DNA from 3 places in the Halomonas sp. KO116 genome. Region 2 is predicted to be linked to each of the others. Evidence: predicted binding sites of a transcription regulator. Region 2 holds the regulator's gene; each other region holds the start of a gene.
What was found. Region 2 encodes sigma-54, which starts transcription at its own class of promoters, with help from an activator protein. Its sites were predicted from a motif close to TGGCACNNNNNTTGCTNT; they were not measured.
Positions count from the first base shown of each region.

Region 1: the regulator sigma-54 is predicted to act here: its motif matches at 2,567-2,584, upstream of glnA (glutamate--ammonia ligase).
Region 3: the regulator sigma-54 is predicted to act here: its motif matches at 2,688-2,705, upstream of KO116_RS15865 (formate/nitrite transporter family protein).

Region 1 is NZ_CP011052.1:4,453,077-4,457,973, forward strand. Features, by position in the region: gene glnL (nitrogen regulation protein NR(II)) at 1-7, opposite strand, end outside; gene KO116_RS20405 (DUF4124 domain-containing protein) at 229-777, opposite strand; gene glnA (glutamate--ammonia ligase) at 939-2,345, opposite strand; gene KO116_RS20415 (hypothetical protein) at 2,879-3,502, shown strand; gene KO116_RS20420 (acyltransferase family protein) at 3,539-4,567, opposite strand; gene KO116_RS20425 (alpha/beta hydrolase) at 4,732-4,897, shown strand, end outside.
Region 2 is NZ_CP011052.1:2,884,983-2,889,879, reverse strand. Features, by position in the region: gene KO116_RS13390 (HPr family phosphocarrier protein) at 1-184, opposite strand, end outside; gene rapZ (RNase adapter RapZ) at 230-1,162, opposite strand; gene KO116_RS13380 (PTS sugar transporter subunit IIA) at 1,251-1,721, opposite strand; gene hpf (ribosome hibernation-promoting factor, HPF/YfiA family) at 1,726-2,034, opposite strand; gene KO116_RS13370 (RNA polymerase factor sigma-54) at 2,133-3,548, opposite strand; gene lptB (LPS export ABC transporter ATP-binding protein) at 3,672-4,421, opposite strand; gene lptA (lipopolysaccharide transport periplasmic protein LptA) at 4,433-4,897, opposite strand, start outside.
Region 3 is NZ_CP011052.1:3,448,611-3,453,507, reverse strand. Features, by position in the region: gene tal (transaldolase) at 1-286, shown strand, start outside; gene KO116_RS15875 (fructosamine kinase family protein) at 375-1,214, shown strand; gene cynS (cyanase) at 1,216-1,656, opposite strand; gene KO116_RS15865 (formate/nitrite transporter family protein) at 1,716-2,528, opposite strand; gene KO116_RS15860 (sigma-54 interaction domain-containing protein) at 2,899-4,893, shown strand.

The sequences.
Region 1 (4,897 bases), 1.6 Mb from region 2:
GATGCATGGTGGTGTCCTGAGAAATTACGTCTTCCATCGCCGTTGCAGACCTACAGGTGGATAATCAATGAGGGAACTGCAAAAAGCGCGCCAATTATACATTTATGCCTAGTTGCACGGCTTGCGGGCATAGCCATAAAAGAAGATGGATCGTTTTAGCGCAATCACCGCGCCAAATGCCGCCACAAGCGCACCAATTTAGTGCATCCGAGATTTTAACCACCCGGTCTAAGGAACCGTAATCGTCACTGCGGGCGTGCGATGCTGTAAACGTTGGCTACTATCCAATAGCTCTGCTTGAAGCTCGTGCTGCCCCGCAGGAAGCCCTGTTAACCAGAAAACATCACTGTGCAGCGCGGTCTGGCTAATCTCTCCATTCACTATCAGCCGCACTTGGTGGTCATCGCGCAGCGGAGGCGCAATGGCCACTTCCACCGCGGTGCTTCGCTCCGGCAGCCGTGCGCCTTGCTGGGGCAGCGCAATCGAAAAGTGGTCATAAGGCATAAAAGGCTGCCCTGGCTTGCCACGTGGGCGCTCAGTAGCGGGCGTTGCCACACTGGCCGTAGCCGCGCTTAACCCAGGTGGTAGGCTTGGCAACGGTGCCAATTCCAACGCCTCACCGCCGCGGCCAGGGTTATCGGTAAACGTAACGTTACCGTGCTCATCAATGACCCTGAAAACCGTCTGCCCGAAAGCGGCACCTGAAATGATGGTCGCCTCAATGCTCAGTGCAGCAGCCATCAAGAAGCTGATCGCGCACGTGGTTAGCTTGCCCATACCGCTCCTCACACTTGTCACAACCTCAATAACGACAAAACCCCGCCGAAGCGGGGTTTTGATACTATTTTGATCAACTGCATTTTTATCAACTGCGTCTTTATCAACTGTTACCAGCGCCTAGCTGATAATAGCAGCCAGGCTAGGGGTTAATACGCTGATTAGCAGCTGTAGTACATATCAAACTCGATGGGGTGCGTCGTCATACGGATACGCTCCACTTCTTCCATCTTGAGCTCGATGTAGGCATCGATCATTTCGTCGGTGAACACGCCACCTTCGGTCAGGAACGCACGGTCAGCATCGAGGGCTTCCAGTGCTTGATCCAGGCTGTGCGCTACGGTCGGTACTAGCTTGCCTTCTTCTGGCGGCAGGTCGTACAGGTTTTTATCCATAGCATCGCCAGGATGGATCTTGTTCTTGATACCGTCGATACCGGCCATCAACATGGCAGAGAATGCCAGGTACGGGTTGGCAGTCGGATCAGGGAAGCGAGCCTCAACGCGCTTGCCTTTCGGGCTAGCGGTGTAAGGAATACGGATTGAAGCAGAACGGTTGCGGGCACTGTAGGCCAGCATTACCGGCGCTTCAAAGCCTGGCACCAGACGCTTGTACGAGTTGGTAGAAGCGTTAGTAAAGGCGTTCAGGGCACGAGCGTGCTTGATGATGCCGCCGATGTAGAAAAGCGCCATTTCAGACAGGCCAGCGTACTCGTCACCGGCGAACTGGTTCTCACCACCTTTCCAGAACGACTGGTGAACGTGCATACCAGAACCGTTATCGCCTACCAGCGGCTTCGGCATAAAGGTCGCCGTTTTGCCATACGCGTGCGCCACATTGTGGATCACGTACTTCATTTCCTGAACTTCGTCAGCTTTCTTCACCAGCGTGTTGAATTTAACGCCGATTTCGTTCTGACCCGCGTTGGCAACTTCGTGGTGGTGAACCTCGACCGTCTGACCAATCGCTTCCAGGGTGTTACACATCGCGCCACGAATATCGTGGAAGCTATCAACCGGGGGAACCGGGAAGTAGCCGCCTTTAACGCGCGGGCGGTGGCCCAGGTTGCCGCCTTCTACCTGGCTATTGGTCGCCCAGGCGCCTTCGTCAGACGTGATTTTGTACATGGAGCCCTGAATGTCAGACTTCCAATGTACTTCGTCAAAAATAAAGAATTCAGGCTCAGGACCGAAAAACGCGGTGTCGCCCAGGCCAGTAGACTCTAGATAAGCTTCAGCGCGCTTAGCGATGGAGCGCGGGTCACGATCGTAGCCCTGCATAGTGGCCGGCTCGATGATGTCGCAGCGCAGCACCAGCGTCGCATCTTCGGTGAAGGGGTCGAGATAGCCAGTGCCATCTTCCGGGCGCAGAATCATGTCGGATTCGTTAATGCCCTTCCAACCTTCGATAGAAGAGCCATCAAACATCTGGCCATTCTCAAAGAATTCTTCGTTCACATCGCGAGCAGGCACAGTAACGTGCTGTTCTTTGCCGCGTGTGTCGGTGAAACGCAGATCTACCCACTTAACATCATGTTCTTCAATTAGCGCGAGAGTCTTGGCTGACATAGAGTCCTCCGGTATGAGCGTGGCTTAAAGCTAACGACTGTAAGCTACCGATAAATGTGTTGTTCGACAAAATACGCGCTAAACCGCACGTTTGTCATTCTTGTTCGCTCAACGTTTGCCTGACATTAGTGAACAAATCGCTCAGCGAGCATTTCAAACCGGCTATCGTTTTAGCACGTCGTAGGACTTATGCCTACGGCCCGCTAGCCGCTTGCAAATATAATGCAGAGAGCATGCCAACTCTGCACCAATATGGCATAGAAAAACAGCAACCAATTGTTTTATAACTGTTAAAAAGTGGATCAGGATGCCTCTTGATGACGCAAAGCGGCTAAATACAGGCCCGGAAGCTGTTTAAGAAAGGCATGACGCACCAATACAGAGCAAAAATAATGCCTTATGCGCCAATAAAGTGCATAAATAATAGTGAGCCCTCTTTTTTGGCTCGCAAGTTTTTTTACTTGCTACGCAAATAAGCCAGCTACTACAATAAATTACAATTTGATAGATTTGCTCACAATCGGAGTCGGCAAATGGGATCGGTTTGCTTTATCGTTGATGCCATGGTGACGGGTAACATGTTGCCACGCCACTTAAAATCCATACGTGATTCTGGCGTAGCCGACCACTTGCTGCCCATTTTGGTAACGAGCACGCAAGCCCATGCGCGTCTCAGCTCGATTGAGCAGCGTTACCACACTCATTGCTTGATCACCCCCAAGCTACCACTAGGCGCACGCCTCAATAAAGCAGCCTTTGCCAGCCAAGCTGAGTGGTTAATTATTGCGCTGCAGAAACAGCCACTGCCTGCCAGCCTCTGGGGCTCACTCTACCCGCAATTGAACACCTACAGCCTTGATGCCTTAATTGTTGGCCTTGCTCAGCCATCATTAGCCAAACGCATCCTGCGCCGCTTATTGGCAAGCACGCTGCTGTTACCGCCCTACATCGCCGTCAGGCGGGCCTGGCTTGAGCGCTTAGGTGGATTTGATCCTGAGCTGGATGACGCCAGCGCGATTGACGATTTTTTACAGCGCTTGCATGACTGCCCCACTCGCCTAAAAACGTACAGCGGCCGCTTGCTTAGCCAGGCCGATGAATACCCATCCGCCATGCTGCCTAACGACCCGGATCTCGCTTACACATCGAAGCGGTAAGCCGTGCCTTTCGATTTATGCACTAACATTTTCCCATTAACGAACCTTCAAGCGCTTGCCAAACAGCATCGCTCCCAGCGTGGTGGTATTCGCCAATTTATTAAGGGCCACCGACCCGACGAGACCCACGACGATGAGTACCAGCGCATACACGCCAATCGGCAACGACAAAGGCTCAACCACCAGATCGGCAAGCACAAAGAACATGGGGTGGGCCAAGTAAATCCCAAACGAATACGCATTGATGTGGCGCACCCACAACGGCGCCGGGCGCCCAGCCAAATAACGCATGGCGCAAAGCGTAAACAGCACGAAGAATGGGATCACCCACACCTCTTTGGATGAAAACGCCAGCCAACCCGCAAACGTCGCCGCTATAAGTAGCGCCACCAACAGCACCAACCACGCCGGGTGCGCCAATTGCTGCATCCAGGTGGGCCGCTCAGCGAGTACCCCCTCTGGGGCTAGCGGGTAGTAGCGCACTAGCACCAGCGCCAGGAAAAACACATAGATCCACCCCAGCGGGGCGATCCACAGCAGGTAGCCGGGCAAATCAACATCAAACCAATAAGCCAGCCCCCAATACGCCATGCTGATGACGCAGGCACCCCACAACCATGGCACCGGATTTAATCGCCACAGCTGCCAGCGGGTAAACAGCCAATAAGCCACGTAAAACTGCATCGCAATAATCAAAAAATAGCCATGCCAGCCCGCATAAACGTAATACTCGATAGCATTAGCCACGAACCCCACCGGCTCATCCGACGTCTTTTGGCTTAACCATTCAGCGGTGGAATAAATAAAGCCATACACAAAGTACGGCACCATCACATACTTTACGCGCTGAGTAAGAAACCCCTCCGGCACGGATTTATCGTAGCGAACAGCAAACACAAAGACCGATATAAACAAAAAGATTGGCGTACCCAGCACTAACGGCAGGCGCATTAAATCAGTGGCGACATTATCGAGGCGTTGATTGACGTGATCTAATAAATGAAACAAAAAAACGGCTATACAGCCGTAAGCGCGCAACCAATAGATCTCTTCAACTTTTCGCATTGGGCCTCCCGCCGCTACATACGCCTAACCTGCTATTCTGCATAACTACTCTGTGTAACTATGCTGCGTAACGAGTCTGCATAACAACTTGGCATAACTACGATGAACAACCATTGCCGTCGCGCTGTCCGACTTTATTAAACTATTTTAATTCCGGAGAAAACGTGTTCATCCCAAAACCACCTTTCCTCTCCTACCGATGTCGCACCCTACTCACCACTTTGATTGGGTGGCTAACACTCAGCGGGCACAGCTTGGCAAGCGACGTTGAGCACCATCACTTTTCCTCACCCACCCTCGGTTACGACTACCCCTATAGCGTTTATTTAC
Region 2 (4,897 bases):
TTAGCTCGGTACCGCAAGGGGCGGCGAGCATCAGCAGTGACATGATGTTGGCGGCGTCAGCGACCTGTTGCTGTTTTTGAACACGTATTGTCGCCGTGAACTGTTGGCCGCATTTTACCAGTTTGGTCGCCGCGCGTGCATGCAGGCCGCGTTGATTGGTAAGTGTGAGAATTCTTTCTGGCACCCTGGTTCCTTTTCGCCGAGTGGTGTCATTAATGGATAGAAGCGCTTAAGACGTTGCTTGCTGCTCGTCGGTCTGGGAGGTGCTGGCAGGCGGAGCAGCTGGCTGCTCATTTAATGTATACTGCAAGCCTAACTCGCGATGACGTAATTGAATTTCGCCCATACTGTGTACTAATCGCTCTGCTAGCTGTTCAACCATATAGACCGAGCGGTGTTGCCCACCGGTGCAGCCAATCGCAATAGTCATGTAGCTACGCTGGCTATCTTGGTAAGCGGGTAGCCAGCGCTCAAGCCAAGCCTGAATATCGTTACTCATGGCGTCTACGATGGGATAACCGCTTAAGAAGGCCACTATGTTCGCATCGCGGCCTGTGAATTGGCGTAGCGTTGGGTCCCAATAAGGGTTTGGCAGGCAGCGCACGTCGAAAACCAAATCAGCATCCAGCGGTACACCGCGCTTATAACCAAACGACTCAAGCGTCAGCGTGAGCTTATCGCGCCGCTGATGGGCGACCTGGTCAGTAATGCGACGACGTAAATCGTGAACCGATAGCCGTGAAGTATCGATCAATAAATCAGCCAGATCACGTATATCGTGTAGCGTCTCTTCTTCTTTATTGATGGCTTCTTCAAGTGTCATTTCGCTGTCGCGCGTGAGCGGGTGGCGACGACGAGTGGCGGAGTAACGCTCAAGCAATATGCGGGCGTCTGTGGTCAAATAGATCACTTGAAAAGCAATATTGCGTTGCCGCAGCTCCTCTAACATAGAGGGCAGTCGCTCTAGCGCGCCAGGCAAGTTACGTGCGTCAATGCTGACCGCCAAATGGGCTCGGTCGCCCTGGTCGCGTAGTTCGTCCACCAACGAACCCAGCAGCATGGCAGGAAGGTTATCAATCGCATAATAGCCAAGGTCCTCGAGCGCTTGTAAGGCGATAGATTTACCTGACCCAGAGCGGCCGCTAATGATCACAAGTTGCATAGAGTCTCTCTTTGCTTTGATCAAGCTGCGTTAAGGGGGTGAGCGCAAATCAACCTGCCGTTGAGTACCGCTTGGCAGGCTTAGGCCTTCAGGAGATTGTTTGCTCACGAATTTTAGCGGTAAGCAACTCAAGTAGTTCGCGCTGGCTGCCTGCTTTACGCAGCTTCTGACGCGTATCTGCATCGTTCATGATGGTCGCTACCTGGCCGAGCAGAGAGAGATGTGTGTCATCAGCCTCTTCTGGAACTAGCAATACAAACACCAGATCCACCGGGTCGCCGTCGATAGCATCAAAATCAATTGCTTCTGCGAGTTTTAAAAAACCAGCGATTGGGGCAGAGCAGTGAGGGCTACGCGCGTGGGGAATAGCCACGCCGTTACCAATCCCGGTACTGCCTAAGCGTTCACGGCCAATTAAACGGCTAAACACTTCTTGACTGTCCAGACTGGGGATATTTTGGGCAATAAAGGTGCTGAAAAACTCCAGCACCCTTTTTTTGCTGCCCCCGGGGACGTCAAAGAGAACACGTTCCGGGGGGAGTATGGTTTCCAACGTCATTGAATTAACGCACGCCTGCGCCTTGGGCGCGAGCTTGTGCTTTTTCCTTATGTTTAACGAGTTGACGATCAATTTTGTCCGCTAATGCGTCAATTGCGGCGTACATATCACTGTCTAAGGCTTCCGCATGCAAATCTGCTCCTGCTGCGTGCAGTGTACAGGCTGCCTGTTGGCGCTCTTTCTCCACAGATAAGGTGACTTGCACCGTGGTTATATTGTCGTAATGGCGCTCTACACGTTCAAGCTTTTCATTGACATAGTCACGCAAGGCGTCAGTCAGTTCTACGTGATGACCAGTGATATTAACTTGCATTGACGTACTCCTTATCCATCGGACTGTACTTCGATTGTAACCCTTTTTGCCGCGTTGCAAAGCCCTTGTCGAGAGTTTCCCTAAAACGTTGATTTGTGCTAGCGCAAACGACGTCGCTCGCTAGAGGAGGGAATGCCCATGGCTTCACGGTATTTAGCCACCGTTCGACGCGCTACTTGAATTCCCCCCTCTCCTAATAGCGTGACTAAGCGGCTATCAGAAAGCGGCTTGCCTGGCGGCTCCTCTTGAACCAATTTCTTAAGCCGAGCGCGGATAGCGGTGCTTGAATGGCTGTCACCATCCTGGCCGCTGACTTGGCTTGAGAAAAAGTATTTGAGTTCAAATACGCCGCGAGGCGTATGAATAAATTTCTGAGTGGTCACCCTGGAAATAGTCGATTCGTGCATTTCCACGGCCTCGGCGATATCGGCCAATATGAGCGGCTTCATGGCTTCTTCGCCGTGTTCTAAAAAGCCAATTTGCCGGGTGATAATCTCGCGGCCAACGCGCAGTAGCGTATCGTTGCGGCTAGAGAGGCTCTTGATCAGCCAGCGCGCTTCCTGCAGGTGTTCTTTTAAAAACTGATTATCCTGACTTTTATCCGCACGCTTTATTAAGCTGGCGTAGTCGGGCTGAATGCGCAGTCTTGGCAATGCCTCAGGATTGAGCTCTAAGTGCCAGCCTTCGTGGTCATGGCGTACGACCAGGTCGGGCGTTACGTAACTATCATCGGTATCGCCATAGGCGCTGCCTGGGCGTGGATCAAGGCTACGAATAAGGAGAATGACATCAGCCAGCTGGTCATCATCGAGTCCCAGGCGGCGTTTAAGTAAGCGCATGTCATCTTTGCCTAGTGCTTCCAGAAACTGCCGTACTAAGCGGCGGGCAGGAACCAGCAACGGCGTGTCATCGGGAAGAGTGGCCAGCTGCAGCATCAGGCACTCACGCAGGTCGCGGGCGAATATTCCTGTTGGCTCAAATTGCTGAAGCTTAAGTAGAATGGTTTCTACTTCGCGCTGGCTAAGCCCATCGACGCCTTGGGCGCGAAGCCCTTCACGGATGTCGTTGAGCGGCTGGGTTAAATAGCCATTAGCATCTAGCGCGTCGATAAGACTTTCTGCGACAAGTTGCTCTCGCGCGCCAAAATCAGTCATGGCGAGCTGCCACTGCAAATGCCCATGAAGACTCTGGCCAGCCGCTTGGCGCTCAAAATCAGGTCCTTCGCTGCTGGTGCCGCCGTGACTGCCCATATCTTGGTAGGTATCAGACCAGTCACTATCTACCGAGAGCTCGGTGGGAATGCTCTCTGACCACTCTTCCTCTTTGGGCTCGCTGGCAGCCTGTTCGCCAAATTCATCCTCTTGTTCCAGCATGGGGTTGGCATCTAGGGCCTGCTGAATTTCTTGTCGTAAGTCCAGCGTTGATAGCTGTAACAGGGCAATGGCCTGCTGCAGCTGAGGTGTCATGGTCAGCTGTGTGCCGATGCGCAGTTGAAGAGAAGCTTTCATGACCATCTGAGAACCACTCGTTAATCAGAATGCTCCACCCTAGTGCGAGTAGGTCTCCGGTGCAAGTGCAATAAGCATGCCATTGGTAGTAAAGTTGTTGGAGAGCGCTAATTAGACGTGAAAAATAAGCTAGAGGCGGAAATCGGCGCCTAGATAAACCTCTCGCACTTTCTGGTTAGTGAGTATCGAGGCTGGAGAGCCGCTGGCGATGATTTGACCATCGCCTACGATGTAGGCGATGTCACAAATATCCAGGGTTTCGCGCACGTTGTGGTCGGTGATCAGTACGCCGATGTGGCGCTGCTTTAATGCCCGAATAATGGTTTTGATCTCGCCCACCGAAATGGGGTCTACGCCAGCAAAGGGTTCGTCCAGCAGAATGAATGCGGGTTCTGTCGCCAGTGAGCGAGCAATCTCCACACGCCTGCGTTCACCGCCTGAAAGGCTCATGCCCAGGTTGTCGCGAATATGGGTAATGTGAAAATCTTCAAGTAGCGCTTCCAGGCGCTGCTCGCGGTCGCTACGGCTGAGCTTTTTGCGCGTTTCGAGTATCGCCATAATATTATCGGCAACCGATAATTTACGAAAAATAGACGCTTCTTGCGGAAGGTAGCCGATACCCGCCGCAGCGCGTTCATGCATTGGGGCGCGGGTTAGATCTACATCGTCGATACCCACTTTGCCAGCATCGGATTTCACCAGCCCCACAATCATATAAAACGAGGTGGTTTTACCCGCGCCGTTAGGGCCCAGTAAGCCCACAACGCTACCTTGGGAGATCTCTAAATTGATGTCTTTAACGACTCGGCGTCGCTTATAGCTTTTGGCCAAGTGGTGGGCATATAGGGTTTTGATTGGCGTGGTGTCTGTAGTTGCCAAGGCTTGGCTCCCTATTGTTCGGGCTGAAGCGTCATACGTATGCGCTGGGTTTCGCTGCCGTCAACGTCAGAGCGGGCCTGAATGACTTCACGGTCAATAAAATACTCAAGGCGACCGCCGGTGAAGGTGTCTTCTTGTTGCGTTAATTCGGCTTGGTCGATCAGCTCAACGCGGCGTTCAGCGACATGATAAATAATGCGCCTTGCCCACCCTTCCGTAGGGCCTTCTTGCCCTTCAGCTTGATGACGTAAGTAGGCGCGCTCACCGGTGGAGGTCGCGCGGGAGAGCTCGCCTGCCTCGTTGCGTTCGATCTCTACTCGCTCGCCACGTAATTGCATTCCGCCTTGGCGAATATCGACATTGCCTGTATAGACAGCGGTTCCCGCTCGCTGGTCAAGGTCTAAGCGGTCGGCTTCGACTTCTACCGGGGCCTGGCTGTTTTGGGCCAGTGCCGAGAGCGGTACCGCAAGGGCAAA
Region 3 (4,897 bases), 560 kb from region 2:
CGCGAGCTTTCGCACCACCGGCCAAGTGCTCGCACTGGCAGGTTGCCCACGGCTGACCATTTCGCCGGCGTTACTGGAAGAGCTAGAGGCGACAGAAGGTAGCGTTACTGCGCAAATCCGTGCCGGGGAAGGTGCGGGTAAACCCACTGCGCCGCTTAACGAAGCCGCTTTCCGCTGGGGGCATAACCAGGATGCCATGGCCAATGACAAGCTGGCTGAAGGTATCCGCCGCTTCCACGACGACCAGCTGGAGCTTGAATCGTTGATTGATAAACGGCTAGGCTGAAAAATACGTTAGCCCATGGTTTAAGTGCGTCGGGGTTAGGGTGTGCCCTGACGTCGGCGACGTTATATTCAGATATGGGGAGCGTGTCATGGATGCCACTCTGCGGCAGTTACTGGAGTCTATTAAGCTGACCCCGAGCGGTGATTTGCAGCCGCTAAGTGGGGGCGATATCGCTGCTGTTTATCGCCTGGAGACGCGGCAGGGGCAGGTGGTGATCAAGCATGACGACGCTGCTCGGTTGCGTGGTGAAGCAGAAGGCTTGCGTACCCTGCGCAATGCCTGTGCGAAGCTAGTGGTGCCGGAAGTGTTCGGACTGGCAGACGGCTGGCTGGTCATTGAGTCGTTAGACACGGTGCCCAGGCCGCAGAACGCAACTGCGCTTGGCGAAGGGCTGCGCAGCTTGCACGAAGTGATTGGCGATGCCCACGGCTGGCATCAGGATAATGCCTGTGGGCTCACTCCCCAGCCTAATGCGCCGCTTAGTGATGGGCGGGCTTTCCAGCGTGAACGCCGCCTGCTCCCCCTTAGCGAGGCGTGCTACCAGCAAGGGCTGCTGGATAGCCAGCTGCGCGAGCGCATCGAGCGCTTGGCCGAAGATCTAGAGCGCTGGCTGCCCGATGCACCACCCAGCCTGCTGCATGGTGATTGTTGGTCGGGGAATGTACTCACCACCCCGCAGGGGCCCGCTCTGATAGACCCCGCGATATATTGCCACTACCCGGAAGTGGATTTAGCGATGCTGACCTTGTTTGGCTCGCCCGGCGAGGCCTTTTTTGACGCCTACTGGAACGGCGACGCCCCGACCGACTGGCCGAGGCGTGAAGCGCTGTTTCAGCTTTACCCGCTGTTGAATCACCTGCTGCTGTTCGGTGCCGGTTACTGCTCGGCGGTTGAGCGCAGCGTGGCGAGGGTCGAGTCCTTCGCTTGAGTTACCAAGACTTATAGGGCAAAAACTTGCCGTTTAACGTTAGCAAAACCCGGTCGCCTTTGGGGTCTTCGATTTTGTCGACTTCCATGGTGAAGTTGATGGCGCTCATGATGCCGTCGCCGAACTTCTCCTGCACGACGTCCTTCAAGGTTTCCCCATAAACGCCGACCACTTCATACAGGCGGTAGATGAAGGGGTCCTGGGGAATTGCTTCGTCCCAGGCTTTGGTGGGAAACGCCACTAACGCTTCGGCGACGTCGCTTTCCACGCCCAGCGTATCGCATATTTGATGAGCCACATCGCTGCTGGCGCTATTCATGCCGTAGCAGGCGGAAGCGACCCAGACCGGCGACATGCCAACCGTTTTACCAATGTCGTCCCAGCTCATTTTTTTACGCGCTTTGGCGGCGAGCAGAGTATGACGCATTTCGAGCTTATCCATGATGGTTCTCCTTTAGAGTTAAGGGCGTTTGACGCCCTTTTTTGCCTAATAGGCTGCGATCAAGAAAAGACTTTTTTGGCCTGAGTGCGGACGTGGGTGGTGTAGAGAACCAAGCCAACCAGCGTCAAACCGCCTACCAAGTTGCCTAGTACGGTGGGGATTTCGTTCCACATAATGTATTGATACAGAGTGAAGTCAGCGCCCATCATCAGACCAATCGGGAACAGGAACATGTTGACAACGGAGTGCTCAAAACCGAGATAGAAGAAGACAATAATCGGCATCCACATGGCCATGATTTTGCCGGAAACCGTTGTAGAGATGGCAGCACCCACCACGCCCATGGACACCATCCAGTTGCAGAACATGCCTCTTAGGAAGAGCACGATCCAACCGGCAATGCCGGCATCCTGATAACCCACCGTTCGGCTTTCACCGACGGTCATCATCGTTTGGCCGACAGCGTTGATCTCTTCAGTGCCGCCCATGGTGAAGTTCAAGTAACCGAAGGTGGCGATAAATAGGGCACCCCCAAGATTGCCGAGCCCTACCAGCCCCCAGCACTTCAGCATTCGGGGTAGTGTGACGCCAGGCCGCTTGTCGAGCCATGCAAGAGGCACCAGTGTGAAAACACCAGTGAGCAGGTCATAGCCCATCAGGTAAAGCATCACAAAGCCGACCGGAAAGAGCAGCGCCCCTATCAAGAAGTTGCCTGTTTGTGTCGCTATGGTAATGGCGAAAATAACTGCCAACGCCAGGGTAGCTCCCGCCATAAAGGAGCGAATAAGTGTATCCCGGGTGCCCATATAGATTTTTGATTCACCCTGATCCACCAGCTTGGTGACAAATTCACTGGGCATTAGATAAGACATAAGCATGTCTCCTGTGTCATTTCGGTTAATTAACGCTTAACCCAAGAGTTTTAGAGTTTCCTGCTAGGAGCAATAAATAGGAGCAATAAAACCGATGGCTGCGCCTTCCTGGTGCAAAAGAGATTAAGCGTGTGGCGCTATCGCACTATCACTGTTTGTATTGCGATTTATGTGCCAACTCTTGATTGTGCTGATTAACCGTTTGTTTTTAATTAATTTATTTTTTTGGCATTGGTTTTGAATCACTCGAATAGTTACGAAAAATCGTAAATAACGATATTTCGTTGTTTTATTAACGAAAAATCGTAACTGGCGTGGGAATTGAATGGTTCATTAGTGAAGATCACCTTGAATCCTGAGGTAGTAGCTAATGCTTATGCAGGAAACCACGCACGCCACAGCCTCTGCACTCATGGGCGGCTACTCACCGCTTGCCATGATTGTGATCGACCCCTTTACCGATCAGCTATTGGCTGCCAATCCGGCTGCCTGTGAGCTGCTATGCATTGAACAGCTATGTACTGAGCAAACAGGTATTGAGCAAGGCATGTCTCTAGCGGCTCCCTTTAGCCACCGTTTGAGTGCGTCACTGCCGCTATGGGTGAGCTTTACGGATGAGGCGCTGGTGCAAAAAACCGCCTGGTCGGATGATTTGGTGATACTCGATATGCTGCGCCAGCCCTACCGGGTAGAGGTTTATGCCCAGTGCATTGAAGACTCTGACCAGCTTCTGTTAACGCTGATTGATCGTAATAAAGCCGAGCAGCGACGTGCCAAGGCAGAGCTTGGTCGCCAGCACCGCCAGGGTGAAGTGGGCTGGCAGCGTGTCGAGCAGGTCTTCGAGCGCATTGAGAAGCAGAACCAGCTGATTCTCGGCGCGGCAGGCGAGGGCATTTATGGCCTGGATGCCGAGGGTAAAACCACCTTTGTTAATCCCGCCGCGGAGCGCATTTTAGGCTGGAGTACCGAGGACATGGTGGGCCACGACGCGCATCTGATGTTCCATCACACCCACGCCGATGGCAGCCAATTTCCGGTGCAGCAGTGCCCGATTCATGCCTCGTTTAGTGATGGTCAGGTCCATCACGTCGATAACGAAGTGTTTTGGCATAAAAACGGCGAAGCGATCCCGGTCGAGTACACCAGTACACCGATTTTCGAGATGGGCCGTTTGGTCGGGGCAGTAGTGTTGTTTCGTGATATTCGTGAGCGTAAGCGCGCCGAGCAGCAGCTGCGCGATGCGCTGGCTGAAGTGGAGACGCTCAAACAGCGCCTAGAGCTAGAGAACGAATACCTCCAAGAAGAGATAAAAGCGGAGTTAAATCACCGCGATATCGTGGGCAATAGCCCGGCGGTGGCACAACTGATTAAACAGATAGAGATGGTCGCGCCCACTAATGCCAATGTCTTGATTAGCGGCGAATCCGGTACTGGCAAAGAGCTGATCGCCCGGGCTATTCATGCGGGCAATGCGCGCAGCGATCGGCCGCTGATCCGCGTGAACTGCGCCGCTATCCCGCGAGATCTTTTCGAGAGTGAGTTTTTCGGCCATGTAAAAGGCGCCTTTACCGGTGCCGTGCAGGATCGTCCCGGGCGTTTTGAGCTGGCCCACGGCGGTACGCTGTTTTTAGATGAAGTCGGTGAAATTCCCTTGGAGCTGCAGAGTAAGCTGCTGCGTGTATTGCAGGACCAGCAGTTTGAAAGGGTGGGTGACAACCGCACACGGGAGGTCGATGTGCGGGTCATTGCAGCGACCAACCGTGAACTGCGTGACATGATCGAAGCGGGCCACTTTCGGGAAGACCTCTACTTCCGCCTTAACGTCTTTCCCATTGATTCGGTGCCACTACGTAAGCGGATTGAGGATGTGCCGCTACTAGCGCGTCATTTTTTGCACCGTGCCTGTCTTAAATTCAATAAGCCCGGCGTGCGTATTCCTCCCGCCCAATTAGAAATACTCCAGCGTTACCCCTGGCCCGGCAACATTCGTGAGCTGGAAAACGTCATTGAGCGACAGGTGATCGTCACCCAGGACCGGCGCCTGGTATTTGATGACCTGCTGCTGAGTGAACCGCCGCGTTTGTCAAGCCGCAATAACTCGGTGCACTCGGTGGCTCATTCTAGTGGGCAACAAAGTGAAGCACCGCTGCTAACCGAACATGCGCTTAGCCAGCGCCAGCAAGAAAGCACCATTGCCGCTCTATCCAAGGCGGGCGGCAAAGTGTCTGGGGCGGGCGGCGCTGCGGAGCTACTGGGGATCAAGCCAACCACGTTAGCGTCACGGCTAACAAAGTGGGGCATTGATCCAAGGGAATTTCGTAAAAGAAAGCCGCATCTATCGTCAAAGTCTCATGCTTTGGACTAAGGTA